DNA from 4 places in the Streptomyces sp. NPDC028305 genome. Region 3 is predicted to be linked to each of the others. Evidence: riboswitches for the same ligand, from Rfam matches in the RefSeq annotation. Region 3 holds a riboswitch; each other region holds the start of a gene.

Region 1 (3,199 bases), on a different contig from region 3:
CGGTGCGCGTGAGCCTCGGTGGTATCAGGAGGTTTCACCATGCGCCCGCTCGCCCTCACGCTCCGTATGGCCGTCTGTGCGGCGGCGGTGGTCCTGGCCATCGCCGGCCCCGCCGTCGCGGACCAGGAGGACGCCGCCCCCGCACGCCCCGGCCATGTCCACCGCGCCCACTCGGACCTCGCCCCGGCCGACGACGCGGCGCGCCGCGGCCTCGGCGGGGCCGAGGCGTACGGCCTGGTGCTCTCCGGAGTCACGGCGCTGGCCGTCGCCGGGATGGCGGTGCGGCGCCGCCGTCGCCCGGTCGCCGCGGCGTCGGGCTGACGGCGGTGTACGGGAAGCGCCCCGGCGGCGTCGGCCGGGCGAGGGCGATCGCGGGGGTGGCCTGGGCGGCGCTGCTGCTCGGACTGTGGCTGTGGGGCCATGACGCGGCGGAGGGCCTGGGCGGAGCGGTGCCGTTGACGGGGGATGTGGCGGCCGTGGGGCGCCCGCCCACGCATCCGCTGCCCAGAGCGTGGCACCCGCTGCCGGCCGCGGCGGCGCGGCGCGTCGTCGTCGAGTCGGCGGGGATCGCGGCGCCGGTCGCCGGCCAGGGCCGGGACGGGAGCGGGGGCTGGTACGGGATGGGGGCGCGGCCGGGCGCCTCGGGGGCGGCGGTGCTGGTCGGGCCGGCCGACGCGGGGGTCCTCCGCCGCCTCGGCGGGGTCAGGCGCGGCGACGCGGTGCGGGTGTCCCGGGCGGACGGGACGGTGGCCGAGTTCACGGTCGAGGACGTCGCGATGGTCACCGCCACGCGGTTCGACGCGCGGCGGGTGTACGCGGCGCGGGCCGGGGGCCGCGCGGAGCTGCGGCTGCTCGCGGGCGGCGGGGCGCGCGGCGGAACGGTGGTGGTGTCGGCGTATCTGACGGGGAGCCGGTAGGCGGGGAAGCCCGCCCACCGGGCCCGAGGGTTACGCCGCGGTCGGGACCGGGTCCGGCCGGTGAGTCGTCGTGCCGCGCTCGCGCAGGGCGCGGAGGCCGAGGGCGCCGAACGTGGCGCCGAGGACCGCCCACATCACCGCGTGCGAGGCGAACGAGAGCATCCGGAAGTCCCAGAGCAGTGTGGACTCGACGGGGACCGGGTCGGGGTTGTCGGGGAGGGCGAACAGGGCGAGGAGCACCGCGACGACGGTCGCGGCGACCGCCGTCTGGGCCACGGCGGGACCGCGGCCCGCCGCCGTCAGCCGGACGTGCACCAGCCGGGCGAGCACCATGCCGAGCACGCCGATCGCCACCGCGGCGAGCCACATCGCCTGGCGGTCGCCGACCGTGCCCGCGTCGCCGACGCCCGGCGGGTTGGCCGGGTAGCGCAGGCCTGGCAGGAGCGAGAGGCCGGTGAAGCCCGCCGCCGCGAGGGTGAGCGCGCGGGGCCAGGGGCGTGCGGAGGTGTCGGATCCGCGGTGGACGAGCGCGTGCGCGACCGCGAAGAAGACGCCGAGCGCCAGCCCGACGACCACGGCGGTGACGACGAGGCCGAAGTGCTGGGTGGAGCGGGAGAACAGCTCCTCGTGGTGGGTGACCGCCGCGGCCGCGGCGGCGTGCGAATGCTCGCTCTCCTGGCGTTTTTCCTCCAGCCGGATGGCGCGGTCCATCAGGGGCTCGGCCAGCAGCAGGGAGAACAGCCCGGTGGCGAGGCCCGCGAGGGCGCCCGCCGCCAGGCCACGCCGGAGCAGGGGGAGTACGGGAACGTGACCGTCTGCCATGGGGTGCCGGACCCGTCAGTGGCAGGGGGCACCGAAGAGGTGCCGGCCGTCGTGCGAGAACTCGTGCAGATAGTCGCCCGTCGCCGAGATCAGCGAGCCGTTGTCGATGAAGACCGCGTACAGGGCGATGAGAGCGAGGATGACCGCGCCGGCCGCGATCAGCCAGTCGCGGGTGTGGGCGGTGGCGGCCGAGACGGCCGCGGGGTCGGTGTGCCGTGCCGTGTGCAGGGACATCCGCTGTTGCCTCCTAGTGGGGTTTCCACGCCCCTCAGCAGGAAGGAGAACGACGGCCAGTTCCTGACTCCCGGAAGTGCGGCGCCGTTCGCGCGCGCCGACTCCTGGTCACAGTGGCGGGACCGTCCCGGATTCGCACCGGGTTCCTGTACACCGTCGTCTCGTTGTGTTGACTTGTCGCATCGGAGAGTCCCAGGCGGACGGGTACCTGTCAACCGGTCCCGGAGGGGCCGCTTCGCGCCGTACGGGCGAATTCACGCAAAGGGCTGTGGATAACCCCGTGAGGGCCGGTGTGGTGTGTAAGCATGGTTTCGACCGGTCTTGTCCTGCCGGGGGCCTGAGGGGTGTCCCCCGGAGCGTGCACCCAAGGGGGAGTGGATGTACGGGAGTTACACCGGCCGTCGGCGAGGATCTGTCCGTGCCGGGGCGGCGGTGGGGGCGCTGCTGTCGCTCGTGACGCTCTCCGGCTGCTTCGGCTCGTCGGGTTCCGGGCGTTCCGATCGCGAGGAGGAGGCGATCGCGGCGGCGAGGCCCGCACAGCGGCCCCGGAATGTCGTGCCGTATTGGGTGAACCCGGACGGCGCCGCGGCCCGGCAGGTCGCCGAGTACCGCAGGAAGGGGGAGACCGGCGAGGCGAAGCTGATACAGAAGATCGCCGCGCAGCCGGTCGCGGAGTGGCTGGGGGTGGACGACCCGGAGGGCCAGGCGCGGGGGTTCACCGAGGCCGCCGTGTCGGAGGAGCGTGACGCGCTGCTGGTCTTCTACAACATCCCGCACCGCGACTGCGGCCAGTACTCGAAGGGCGGCGCCGCCGACGGCAACGCGTATCGCGCCTGGCTGGACAAGGCGGTCAGGGGCATCGGCGACCGGGCCGCCACGGTCATCCTGGAGCCGGACGCACTGCCCCACGCGGTGGACGGCTGCACGCCCAGGCGGTTCCTCGAGGAGCGTTACGACCTGCTGACCGGGGCTGTGGACAAGCTCAAGGGGCTGCCCCGCACCAAGGTCTATCTGGACGCGGGGAATCCGCACTGGATCAAGGATCCGCGCCGGATGGCCGAGCCGCTGCGGCGCGCCGGGCTGAAGAAGGCCGACGGCTTCGCGCTCAACATCGCCAACTATCAGACCACCGCGGACAACAAGGTGTACGGCAGGAAGCTCTCCGCCCTGGTCGGCGGAAAGCCCTTCGTGATCGACACCAGCCGCAACGGCAAGGGGCCGGTGCC
Region 2 (3,199 bases), on a different contig from region 3:
CGACAGCGCGCGGATCGACCCGGCGGCCGACCCGGCGGGCATGTGGCTGTGCACGCCCGACCGGGACCGCTGGCTGCGCGGCATGCCCGCCATGGTGGGCACGGCGGCCCTGGAGTGGGTCCTGGAGTTCACCGGGGCGACCACCGCGGATCTGGAGACGCTGCTCGCCGACAGCCCGCCGGGGGCGCGCGGGGTCACCGCGCTGCCCTTCCTGTCGGACGCGGGCGAGCGCGCCCCGTTCGTGGAGCCCGCCGCGCGGGGCCGGTTGGACGGCCTGACCCTGGCCACGACCCGCGCGGACGCCGTCCGGGCCGCCTGCGAGGCCGTGGCGTACGCGGCACGCCACTGCCTGGAGGCCGCGGGGCTGAGCGCGACGCTCGCGGCCTGCGGGGGCGGCACCCGGTCCGCCGCCTGGACCCAGCTGTTCGCGGACGTCCTGGGGCGGCCGGTGCGGATCCCGGACGAGCCCGAGGTGGGGGCGCGCGGCGCGGTCGCGGTCGCCTGGCGCGCGTTGGGCGACCCGGTGGACGCGGCACAATGGCGAGCCGATTCGCGTACTGTCGTACCCGACGCGGAGCGCGCCGAGGCATACGAGCGCGGCTACGCGGACTACCGGGCCAGGCTGGCCCGTACCCTCGCGGAGTGGCGGGCAACGGCGCCCGCTTAAAGGCGACCCGGCGCCGCGCCGGGCCCGGCGCAGGCCCTTGCCGGGCCCCTGCCGGGCTCGCGCCCGACCGTCCGCGCCGGACCCGCACCGGGGCCGCGCCGGGGCCGTACCGGCCCCCTGCCGGCCTCTGCCGGGCCACCTCGGGGCACCTCGGGGCACGCCCCAGGGCCCGCGTCAGGCCTGTCTCGGGCCTGCGTCAGGCCTGTGCCAAGCGCGCGCCAAGACCGCGCCAAGTCCGGCACTGAATAGCACATTCGTACGAAACACTCCACCTCGCGACACAACATGTGGGGGCGCGTGCGCTCGCCACCACAAGATGTATGCTCATGCTCGCTGTCGCCGCAGGGGAATCCGGTGCGAATCCGGAACTGTCCCGCAACGGTGTACGCGTACGCTTTTGCGTACCCGCGAGTCCGAGGACCTGCCGACAGCCGTCTCATACGTCCGGGCCCCGCGGGTTGGGCCGATGGACGCTGTGCGGTATGCCCTTGGCGGTTTCGGCATGCCCGCACGCGCCCATCGCGTACCACCCGCCCGGCCCCCAGCCGAGCGAGGGAGAACACTTCAGTGACCATCGCGCCAGCCGATCCGGTTTCAGAGGCAGCGGCTACTCAGGCAGCGGACGACGCGCCCGGGACCGCCCTGCTGCGGACCCTGACGGAGCTCACCGCCGACCTGCCCGCCACCGACCCCGGCAAGGTCGCGGCCGCCGCCCTGCGCGGCCGCCATCCCGGCTCGGACGAGGCGGAGTTGCGCACCCTCGCGACCGAGGCGGCGGCCGGTCTGATCGCCGAAGAACCCGAGTACTCGAAGCTCGCCGCGCGGCTGCTGACCCTCGCCATCGCGGAGGAGGCGGCCGGGCAGGGCGCGGTCTCCTTCTCCGCCTCGGTGGCCGTGGGCCACCGCGAGGGCCTGATCGCGGACGGCACGGCCGAGTTCGTGACCGCCCACGCCGCCCGCCTGGACGCGCTGGTCGAGCGGGCGCTGGCCGACGGCGCCGACGACCGCTTCGGCTACTTCGGGCTGCGCACCCTCCACAGCCGCTATCTGCTCCGCCACCCGATCACCCGCCAGGTGATCGAGACCCCGCAGCACTTCCTGCTGCGGGTGGCCTGCGGGCTGGCCGAGGACCACTCGGAGCGGGCGCTGGACGACGTCGCCGAGCTGTACCGGCTCACCAGCACACTGTCCTACCTGCCCAGCTCCCCCACGCTGTTCAACTCCGGCACCCGCCACCCGCAGATGTCGTCCTGCTATCTGCTGGACTCGCCGCTGGACGAGCTGGACTCGATCTACAACCGCTACCACCAGGTCGCGCGGCTCTCCAAGCACGCGGGCGGCATCGGCCTGTCCTACTCGCGCATCCGCGCCCGCGGTTCGCTGATCCGCGGCACCAACGGCCACTCCAACGGCATCGTGCCGTTCCTGCGCACCCTCGACGCCTCCGTCGCCGCCGTCAACCAGGGCGGCCGGCGCAAGGGCGCGGCCTGTGTGTACCTGGAGACCTGGCACGCGGACATCGAGGAGTTCCTGGAGCTTCGGGACAACACGGGCGAAGAGGCCCGCCGCACCCACAACCTCAACATCGCGCACTGGATCCCGGACGAGTTCATGCGCCGGGTGGAGGCCGACGCCGACTGGTCGCTGTTCTCGCCGGTCGACGCGCCCGCGCTGGTCGACCTGTGGGGCGAGGAGTTCGACGCCGCGTACCGGAAGGCCGAGGCGGACGGGCTGGCCGTCAAGACCGTCCCGGCGCGCCAGCTGTACGCCCGGATGATGCGCACCCTCGCGCAGACCGGCAACGGCTGGATGACCTTCAAGGACGCCGCCAACCGCACCGCCAACCAGACCGCCGAGCCCGGCCGGGTCGTGCACTCCTCCAACCTGTGCACCGAGATCCTGGAGGTCACGGACGACGGCGAGACGGCCGTGTGCAATCTGGGCTCGGTCAACCTGGCCGCGCACCTGGGCAAAGACGGCGGCGCCGGGGAAGAAGTAATGGACTGGGAGCGGCTGGACGCGACCGTCCGCACCGCCGTCACCTTCCTCGACCGCGTGGTGGACATCAACTTCTACCCGACCGAGGAGGCCGGGGCGTCCAACTCCCGCTGGCGCCCGGTGGGCCTGGGCCTGATGGGCCTCCAGGACGTCTTCTTCCGGCTGCGGCTGCCCTTCGACTCGCCCGAGGCGCAAGCGCTGTCCACCCAGATCTCCGAGCGCATCATGCTCGCGGCGTACGAGGCGTCCTGCGCCCTCGCCGAGCGCCACGGCCCGCACCCGGCCTGGTCCGCCACCCGCACCGCGCGCGGTGTGCTGCACCCGGACCACTACACGGACGCGGTGGCGACCTGGCCCGAGCGGTGGGCAGCGCTGCGCGAGCGGATGGCCAAGTCCGGGATGCGGAACTCGCTCCTCCTGGCCATCGCGCCGACCGCCACCATCGCCTCGATCGCGGGCGTCTACGAGTGCATCGAGCCGCAGGTCTCCAACCTCTTCAAGCGCGAGACGCTCAGTGGTGAGTTCCTCCAGGTC
Region 3 (3,199 bases):
GCGCCCTGAGTGCTGCTTTTCCCCGGGGGACGCCCCCCCAGACCCCCCGAAATACCCGCGCGCGCTCAGCTCGCCCACCGGCCTGCCCAGCAGCACCACCTGGCTGCTGCGGTCGCTGCCCGGCTTGAGGAGCACCGGGTTCATCAGCGCGCTCGGCTCGACGCGCGCCGCCGCGGCCTGCATGGCCTGGGCGCGGCCGATCTCCGCGCCGTCGCGGGTCACGAAGGAGTTGAGCGACATGTTCTGCGCCTTGAACGGCGCGACGCTGACGCCCTTACGGCTGAGCCATCGGCAGATCCCGGCCGTGACGACGCTCTTGCCCGCGTCCGAAGTGGTGCCCGCGACGAGCAGGCCGCCGCCGCCCCTGCTGGGTATGCCGCTCATATGCCATCCCTCCCCGCGGCCGCGGGCCGCGCCGTCCTGCCCGGTCCGGGTCCGTCCGCCCGCAAGGACCGTGCCCAGCGGGCGAGCGCGCCATGTGGGGCACGGGACGGCCCCAGCGCCGCCCCCACCGCCAGCCGGGCCCCGACGGACACGCCGAGCGCCAGGGCGCCGACGCGCCGCGACAGCCGTACCGCGCGCTCGATGTCGGCGGCCTTCACCGCCCGCCCGCCGGGGTTGAGCACCGGCCGGTGCTCAACGCGGCCGCCGTACGCGAGAGTGCCGCCCAGCCGTACGCCGAGCGCGCCCGCGAACGCGGCCTCCACGGGGCCCGCGTTGGGGCTCGGATGACGGTGGCCGTCGCGGAGCCAGGCGCGCCGCGCGCCGCGCGGGTCGGGCCCGGCCAGGGTGGCCAGCGTCGCGGTGAGCCGTGCGCCGGGCCAGCCGGCGAGGTCGTCCAGCCGGGCCGCGGCCCAGCCGAACCGCCGGTAGCGCGACGACTTGTGGCCGACCATCGCGTCCAGGGTGTTGACGGCCCGGAAGCCGACCAGGCCGGGCACCCCGCCGACGGCCCCCCACACCAGCGCGCCCACGACGGCGTCCGAGGTGTTCTCGGCGACCGACTCGACGACCGCGCGCGCGATCTGCCGCTCGTCCAGCGCCTGCGGGTCGCGGCCGCACAGGTGCGGCAGCCGCCGCCGGGCGGCGTCCAGGTCCCCGGCGGCCAGCGCGCCGCCGACGGCCCGCGCCTCCCGGCCCAGCGTGGTCCCGCCGAGCACGGCCCAGGTGGCGGCGGCGGTCAGTACGGTGTGCGCGGCGCGGGAGGGGACCCCCGAGGAGTCGTTGCCCAAAGCCCGTACGGCGCGCACCGAAAGCGCGGCCCCCGCGGCCGCGCCGCCCGCGCACAGCGCGGCGTACAGGGCCCCGGATCCGCGGTGGTCGCGCCACAGCAGCCGCTCGACGGCCAGGGCGGCGCGCCCGAACGCGGCCACGGGGTGGCCGCGGCGCGGATCGCCCGTGGCGAGGTCGCCGAGGAAGCCGAGGGCGGCGCCGCACGCGTACGAGGCGTGATCGGCACCCATCGTCAGTCCGCCGTCGTGCCTCGGCGCGTCGGGGCGTGGAGTTCGGGCCGCGGGCGGGTCGGCGTCGGCGGCATGGCGGTGCCGGGCATGGCGGTATGTCCTCACTCAGGGTCCGCGCCCTGGTTCGACGTGACCGGCGGTGAGAGTCTCCTGGCTCCCGGATCCGCGCTTCTCCCGGTCTTCCAGCCTCCGTACGGAGACCGTGACTTGTGCGTGCGATGGGAGAGCGCTCCCCGGTGACAGTGGCGGGACCGCGCCGGATTCTCACCGGCTTCCTCTCCTGCCGCCGTTTGGCTCCGGAAGTCCACCATGGGCGGCGAATGGCCGTCAACTCGCGAATGCCCCGGGATGCGCGAGTGTGCCGAGGCCCACACGCGCCACGCACGCCACGGCCGCCGGGCGGGTCCGCGCTGGTCGGCGCGGCCCGGCCCGGCGGCCGTGGCTACTGCGGGAACACGGCCGAGCCGTGCGGGTTCAGGCCGTCAGGCCACGATCAGATTGATGCCGTACGCCACCGTCGCCGCGCACAGCGCGAAGCAGGCGTACGCGGCGGCGCGCGCCGGGCCGATGCCGGCGCCGGCGCCCGCCGGGGCCGCGGCGGTGTCCTGGCCCGCCTCGGCCTGCTGGGGCTTGCGGGAGGCGCCGAGGATGCCGAGGGTGAAGACGCCCACGAAGCCGACGGTCACCACGAGGCTGACGCCGAAGACCTGGCCGAGAGCCGCCCAGTCGATGCTCATCGCGTTACTTCCTTAGCTGGTGCTGCCGGTGGCGGCGGAGGCGCCGGCCGGGGTGGCGGAGGGGGAGGAGGCGGGGGAGGAGACGGGGGCGGGGGCCACCGGCCCGGCGGGCGGCGGGGCCACGGACTGGAGGGCGGCGGTGACGACGCCCACCGGCTCGGCCGGCGCCGCCCCGGCATCGGTGCTGTCGTTGACGTTGGTGTGGTCGACGGGCTTGCGGCGCGAGGCCGCCCAGATCGCGGCGCAGGCGGCGACCGCGAGCACGGCGACCGTCGTGACGCCCCAGTCGCCCTGGTCCGCCAGCAGCGCCGCGCCGCCCGCGACGAGGCCCGCGGCGGGCAGGGTGAGCACCCAGGCGAGGACCATGCGGCCCGCGGTGGACCAGCGCACCACACCGCCCTTGCGGCCGACGCCCGCGCCCATCACGGCGCCGGAGCAGACCTGGGTGGTGGAGAGGGCGAAGCCGATGTGGGAGGAGGCGAGGATGACGGTCGCGGCGCCGGTCTGGGCGGCGAAGCCCTGCGGCGGCTGGATGTCGGTGATGCCCTTGCCCATGGTGCGGATGATGCGCCAGCCGCCCAGGTACGTACCGAGCGCGATGGCCAGCCCCGCGGCGACGATGACCCACAGCGGCGGGTCGGAGTCGGGGACGATCACGCCGCCCGTGATCAGCGCCAGGGTGATCACACCCATGGTCTTCTGGGCGTCGTTGGTGCCGTGGGCGAGGGAGACCAGCGCGGCCGAGGCGATCTGCCCGGCGCGGTAGCCCTTCGCGGTGTCCTGGGGGTCGCGGTCGCGGGCCAGCCGGTAGGTGAGCCGGGTCGCGACCAGGGCGGCGACGCCGGCCACGACCGGCGCGGCCACGGCGGGGATCAGGACCTTCATGACGATCTTGTCGCTGTTGACCCCGTCCATGCCGACGGAGACCAGGGTGGCGCCGATGAGGCCGCCGAAGAGGGCGTGCGAGGAGCTGGAGGGCAGCCCGGCCAGCCAGGTCAG
Region 4 (3,199 bases), 630 kb from region 3:
CGTGACTGCCCTTAGAAGCGAGAATAGTATTAACCATGCAACGCACCTTCACGGCAAGTCGGTTGCCCCGTGCGCCCGACCGCCGATGAAGGATCATTGGGGCGCACCCCACCACGACAAGGAGGCGACGGTGTCCGGCACAGACGGAGACGGAGGCGAGCGCGCGGCAGGGCTGACGCGGCGGGAGCGGCTGCGCGTGGAGCTGGAGCGCGATGTCAGGGCCGCCGCCCGCCGGATCACCGCCGCGGAGGGCATCGAGGGGCTCACCGTCGCCGCCGTGGCCCGCAGCGTCGGCGTGACCTCACCCGCCCTCTACCGCTACTTCGAGGGCAGGAACGGGCTCATCCGCGCCGTCTACGACGACGTCACCACGGAGTTCATCCAGACCGTCGACCATGCGGTGGGCCGCCAAGACCCCGATGACGTCAGCGCGCAGCTGCACGCCGCCACCCGTGCCGTGCTGGACTGGTCCGTGGCCAACCCGGCGGAGTTCAACCTGCTCATGGGCGCCGGCTACCCCTCGGCGGCCAAAACCGCGGACGACATCCCGCAGGTCATATCGCGTGAGCTGGGCGGGGTGTTCGGACGGGGATTCACCCGGCTGTGGCGCGAGGGGAGGCTGGCCTGCCCTGCGGACGACGAGCTCGATCCGGCGCTGGTGGCCCAACTGCGGACCTACCGCAAGGTCATCGGCCTCGAAGTGCCCCTCGGCGTCGCGTTCCTGATGCTCACCTGCTGGCGCCAGATCTACGGCATGCTCTGCCTGGCCGTCTACGGCCATCTGTCCTACGCCCTGGACGACCCGGTGCCGCTGTTCGAAGACATGATGGACCGCCTGCTCGGCCTCCTGGGCCTCACCCGCAGCCCCGGCCTGGTGATCTGAGCAGCGCCACCGCGCCCGCCCGTACGGCGGCCCAGTCGGTGGCGTACTCGTACTCCCGGGTCCGCCGCAGCCACCCCGCGCGGTCCTGGTGCTCGCGGCGCAGCTGCTCCAGGTCCAGCTCGACGCCCGGCGGCGGCCCCGCGGCCGCCAGCTCGCCGATCCGCTGTTCCATGGCCTCCAGCAGCGCACGGTCGAGCTCGGCCACGGCGGCGACGAAGGCGCTGGTCGGCACGGTCACCCGGCCCGTGGCCGGCGCGGTGAACTCGATCTCGTCCTCGGGATCCGGCTGATGCGTCCAGCTGACGTTCATGACGTCCTCCATGGCGTCGTCGTCCCCGGCGACGGTCCGCCAGCAGCGGATGTCCGGCGCTACGCGCAGATACCCCGTGTTAAGGGTGCGGCCGCCGTGCCACTGCGCGGCCGCCTCGGCCTCCAGGGTCTCCTCCCAGCGCCAGTCGGAGGAGTCGCGGGCCACGAAGGCGGCCAGGTCCTCGGGTACGGGCTCGAGCGCCGCGGGCAGGAGCGCGAGCAGGTCCTCCCAGAGCCGGACCACGTAGTAGTCCACGTACGGGTGGGACGGGCCGTCCCCGCCGCCCCGCAGCCGCCGCACCGTGCGCTCGGAGTAGCGCAGCAGCTCATGCTCGCCGAGGTCGATGACGTACCAGCCGTCGGTCAGCCCGAACCAGTGCAGTACGGGACGCTCGCGCCGCCCCCACGGCCGCACCTGCTCCAAGGGGGTCAGGCCGAAACGGAACCGGATGTCCTGATCCATAGGGAGAGTATGGGCCCGCCCTACAGCCCGCCTCCCAGCCCACCCCCAAGGGCCCGACCGCCGTGGTCCGGCCCCGGTGGGCGCCGGATAAGGTATGCGTGAAAACTTCATCCGCGTCCGATCGGGGGAAGCCGGTGAGATTCCGGCGCTGACCCGCAACCGTGAGTACGGGCTGTGTGCCGCAGGGCGTACGAGCCGGGACACCTGGTCGGGCGCACCGCAGGCTCCCGCCGCCGGCCCGCCCGGCGGCGGCACCGTCGAGGTATGCGGAGCTGAGCCCGGTGTCATCGCGTTCGCACGTCCCTCGGCGTGCGGGGTGGTCGGCCGTGCGCGGCCGCGTACCGCTGCCCAGCCACCGCCGAGACCCCCGACCGAGAGGCACCGTCGCCATGAACGTACGCCGCAGCGCCACGGCTCTGGCCGCCCTGGCCGCCCTGTGCACGGCCGCCGCCCCCGCCGCGTTCGCCGACGCCTCGCCCTCGCCCAAGCCGTCCGGCTCGGCGGCGCTGCCCAAGGGGCTGTACGGCGCCAAGGACCCGAAGTTCGACGGGGTGTGGCGGCAGTCGCTCGCGCTGCTGGCGCAGGACGCGGTCGGGGTCACCCCGGCGAGATCGGCCATCGACTGGCTGGCCGGCCAGCAGTGCGAGGACGGCGGCTTCGCCGCGTACCGGGCCGACGCCTCCGCCGCGTGCGACCCGAAGAAGGGCGAGTTCACCGACGCGACAGCGGCGGCGGTACAGGCGCTGGCCGCGGTCGGTGGGCGCAGCGCCGCGGTCGAGAAGGGCGTCGGCTGGCTGAAGGAGAGCCAGAACGACGACGGCGGCTGGGGCATGAACCCGGGCAGCCCGAGCGACGCCAACTCCACCTCCGCCGCCGTCGGCGCCTTCGCCGCCGCGGGCCAGGACCCGAAGCAGGTGAAGTCGGCCAAGGGCGGCCGGACGCCGTACGACGTGCTGCTCGGCCTCCAGCTGGGGTGTGATGCGAAGGAGGGGCAGCGCGGGGCGTTCGCGTATACGGCGGACAAGGGCAAGCCGGTCGCGAACGACCTGGCGACGACGGCCGCCGCGCTGGCCACCGAGGGCAAGGGCTGGGTCTTCGAGCCCGCGGGCAAGGACGCCGGCAAGGCCCCGGAGCCGCTGGACTGCGGCTCGGGCAGCAAGGACGGCAAGGACGACAAGAGCGACAAGAGCGGGAGCGCCAAGCCGGCCAAGGTGACCGAGGCCGCGCGGGCCGCCGCCGCGTATCTGGCGGACACCATGGCCGGGCACGGCAGCCATCTGCTGTCCGCGATGCCCGGCGCCGAGGACCAGCCCGACTTCGGCGGCACGGCGGACGCGATAGTAGCCCTGGCCGCCGGGGAGCACAGCGCGACCGCGGCGAAGCCCCTCCAGTGGCTCCAGAACGAGAAGAACGGCGCGCTGGCGTGGGCGAAGGGCGACCCGGGGGCGCTGGCCAAGCTGGTCCTCGCGGCGCACGCGGCCGGGGCGGATCCGCGCAGCTTCGGCGGCGTCGACCTCGTCCAGCAGCTGAACGCCACCGGCCCG

The links. Region 3 has a riboswitch for cobalamin ahead of ACZ4WQ_RS00335 (cobalamin biosynthesis protein). Riboswitches for the same ligand answer to the same signal wherever they lie in the genome.
Region 1: it holds a riboswitch for cobalamin, as region 3 does, so the genes downstream of both, ACZ4WQ_RS43375 (CbtB domain-containing protein) here and ACZ4WQ_RS00335 (cobalamin biosynthesis protein) in region 3, are expected to answer to the same signal.
Region 2: it holds a riboswitch for cobalamin, as region 3 does, so the genes downstream of both, ACZ4WQ_RS18525 (ribonucleoside-diphosphate reductase subunit alpha) here and ACZ4WQ_RS00335 (cobalamin biosynthesis protein) in region 3, are expected to answer to the same signal.
Region 4: it holds a riboswitch for cobalamin, as region 3 does, so the genes downstream of both, ACZ4WQ_RS03180 (prenyltransferase/squalene oxidase repeat-containing protein) here and ACZ4WQ_RS00335 (cobalamin biosynthesis protein) in region 3, are expected to answer to the same signal.

What each region holds. Positions count from the first base shown of each region.
Region 1 covers NZ_JBVHTN010000013.1:47,992-51,190, reverse strand. The annotation lists gene ACZ4WQ_RS43390 (hypothetical protein) at 40-321, shown strand; gene ACZ4WQ_RS43385 (sortase domain-containing protein) at 327-917, shown strand; gene ACZ4WQ_RS43380 (CbtA family protein) at 948-1,739, opposite strand; gene ACZ4WQ_RS43375 (CbtB domain-containing protein) at 1,755-1,973, opposite strand; cobalamin riboswitch at 2,011-2,146, opposite strand; gene ACZ4WQ_RS43370 (glycoside hydrolase family 6 protein) at 2,352-3,199, shown strand, end outside.
Region 2 covers NZ_JBVHTN010000004.1:500,367-503,565, reverse strand. The annotation lists gene ACZ4WQ_RS18530 (FGGY family carbohydrate kinase) at 1-667, shown strand, start outside; cobalamin riboswitch at 988-1,110, shown strand; gene ACZ4WQ_RS18525 (ribonucleoside-diphosphate reductase subunit alpha) at 1,235-3,199, shown strand, end outside.
Region 3 covers NZ_JBVHTN010000001.1:72,009-75,207, reverse strand. The annotation lists gene ACZ4WQ_RS00340 (cobyric acid synthase) at 1-384, opposite strand, end outside; gene ACZ4WQ_RS00335 (cobalamin biosynthesis protein) at 381-1,463, opposite strand; cobalamin riboswitch at 1,607-1,741, opposite strand; gene ACZ4WQ_RS00330 (hypothetical protein) at 1,946-2,200, opposite strand; gene ACZ4WQ_RS00325 (inorganic phosphate transporter) at 2,213-3,199, opposite strand, start outside.
Region 4 covers NZ_JBVHTN010000001.1:697,343-700,541, forward strand. The annotation lists gene ACZ4WQ_RS03170 (TetR/AcrR family transcriptional regulator) at 131-883, shown strand; gene ACZ4WQ_RS03175 (DUF5984 family protein) at 855-1,655, opposite strand; cobalamin riboswitch at 1,757-1,882, shown strand; gene ACZ4WQ_RS03180 (prenyltransferase/squalene oxidase repeat-containing protein) at 2,045-3,199, shown strand, end outside.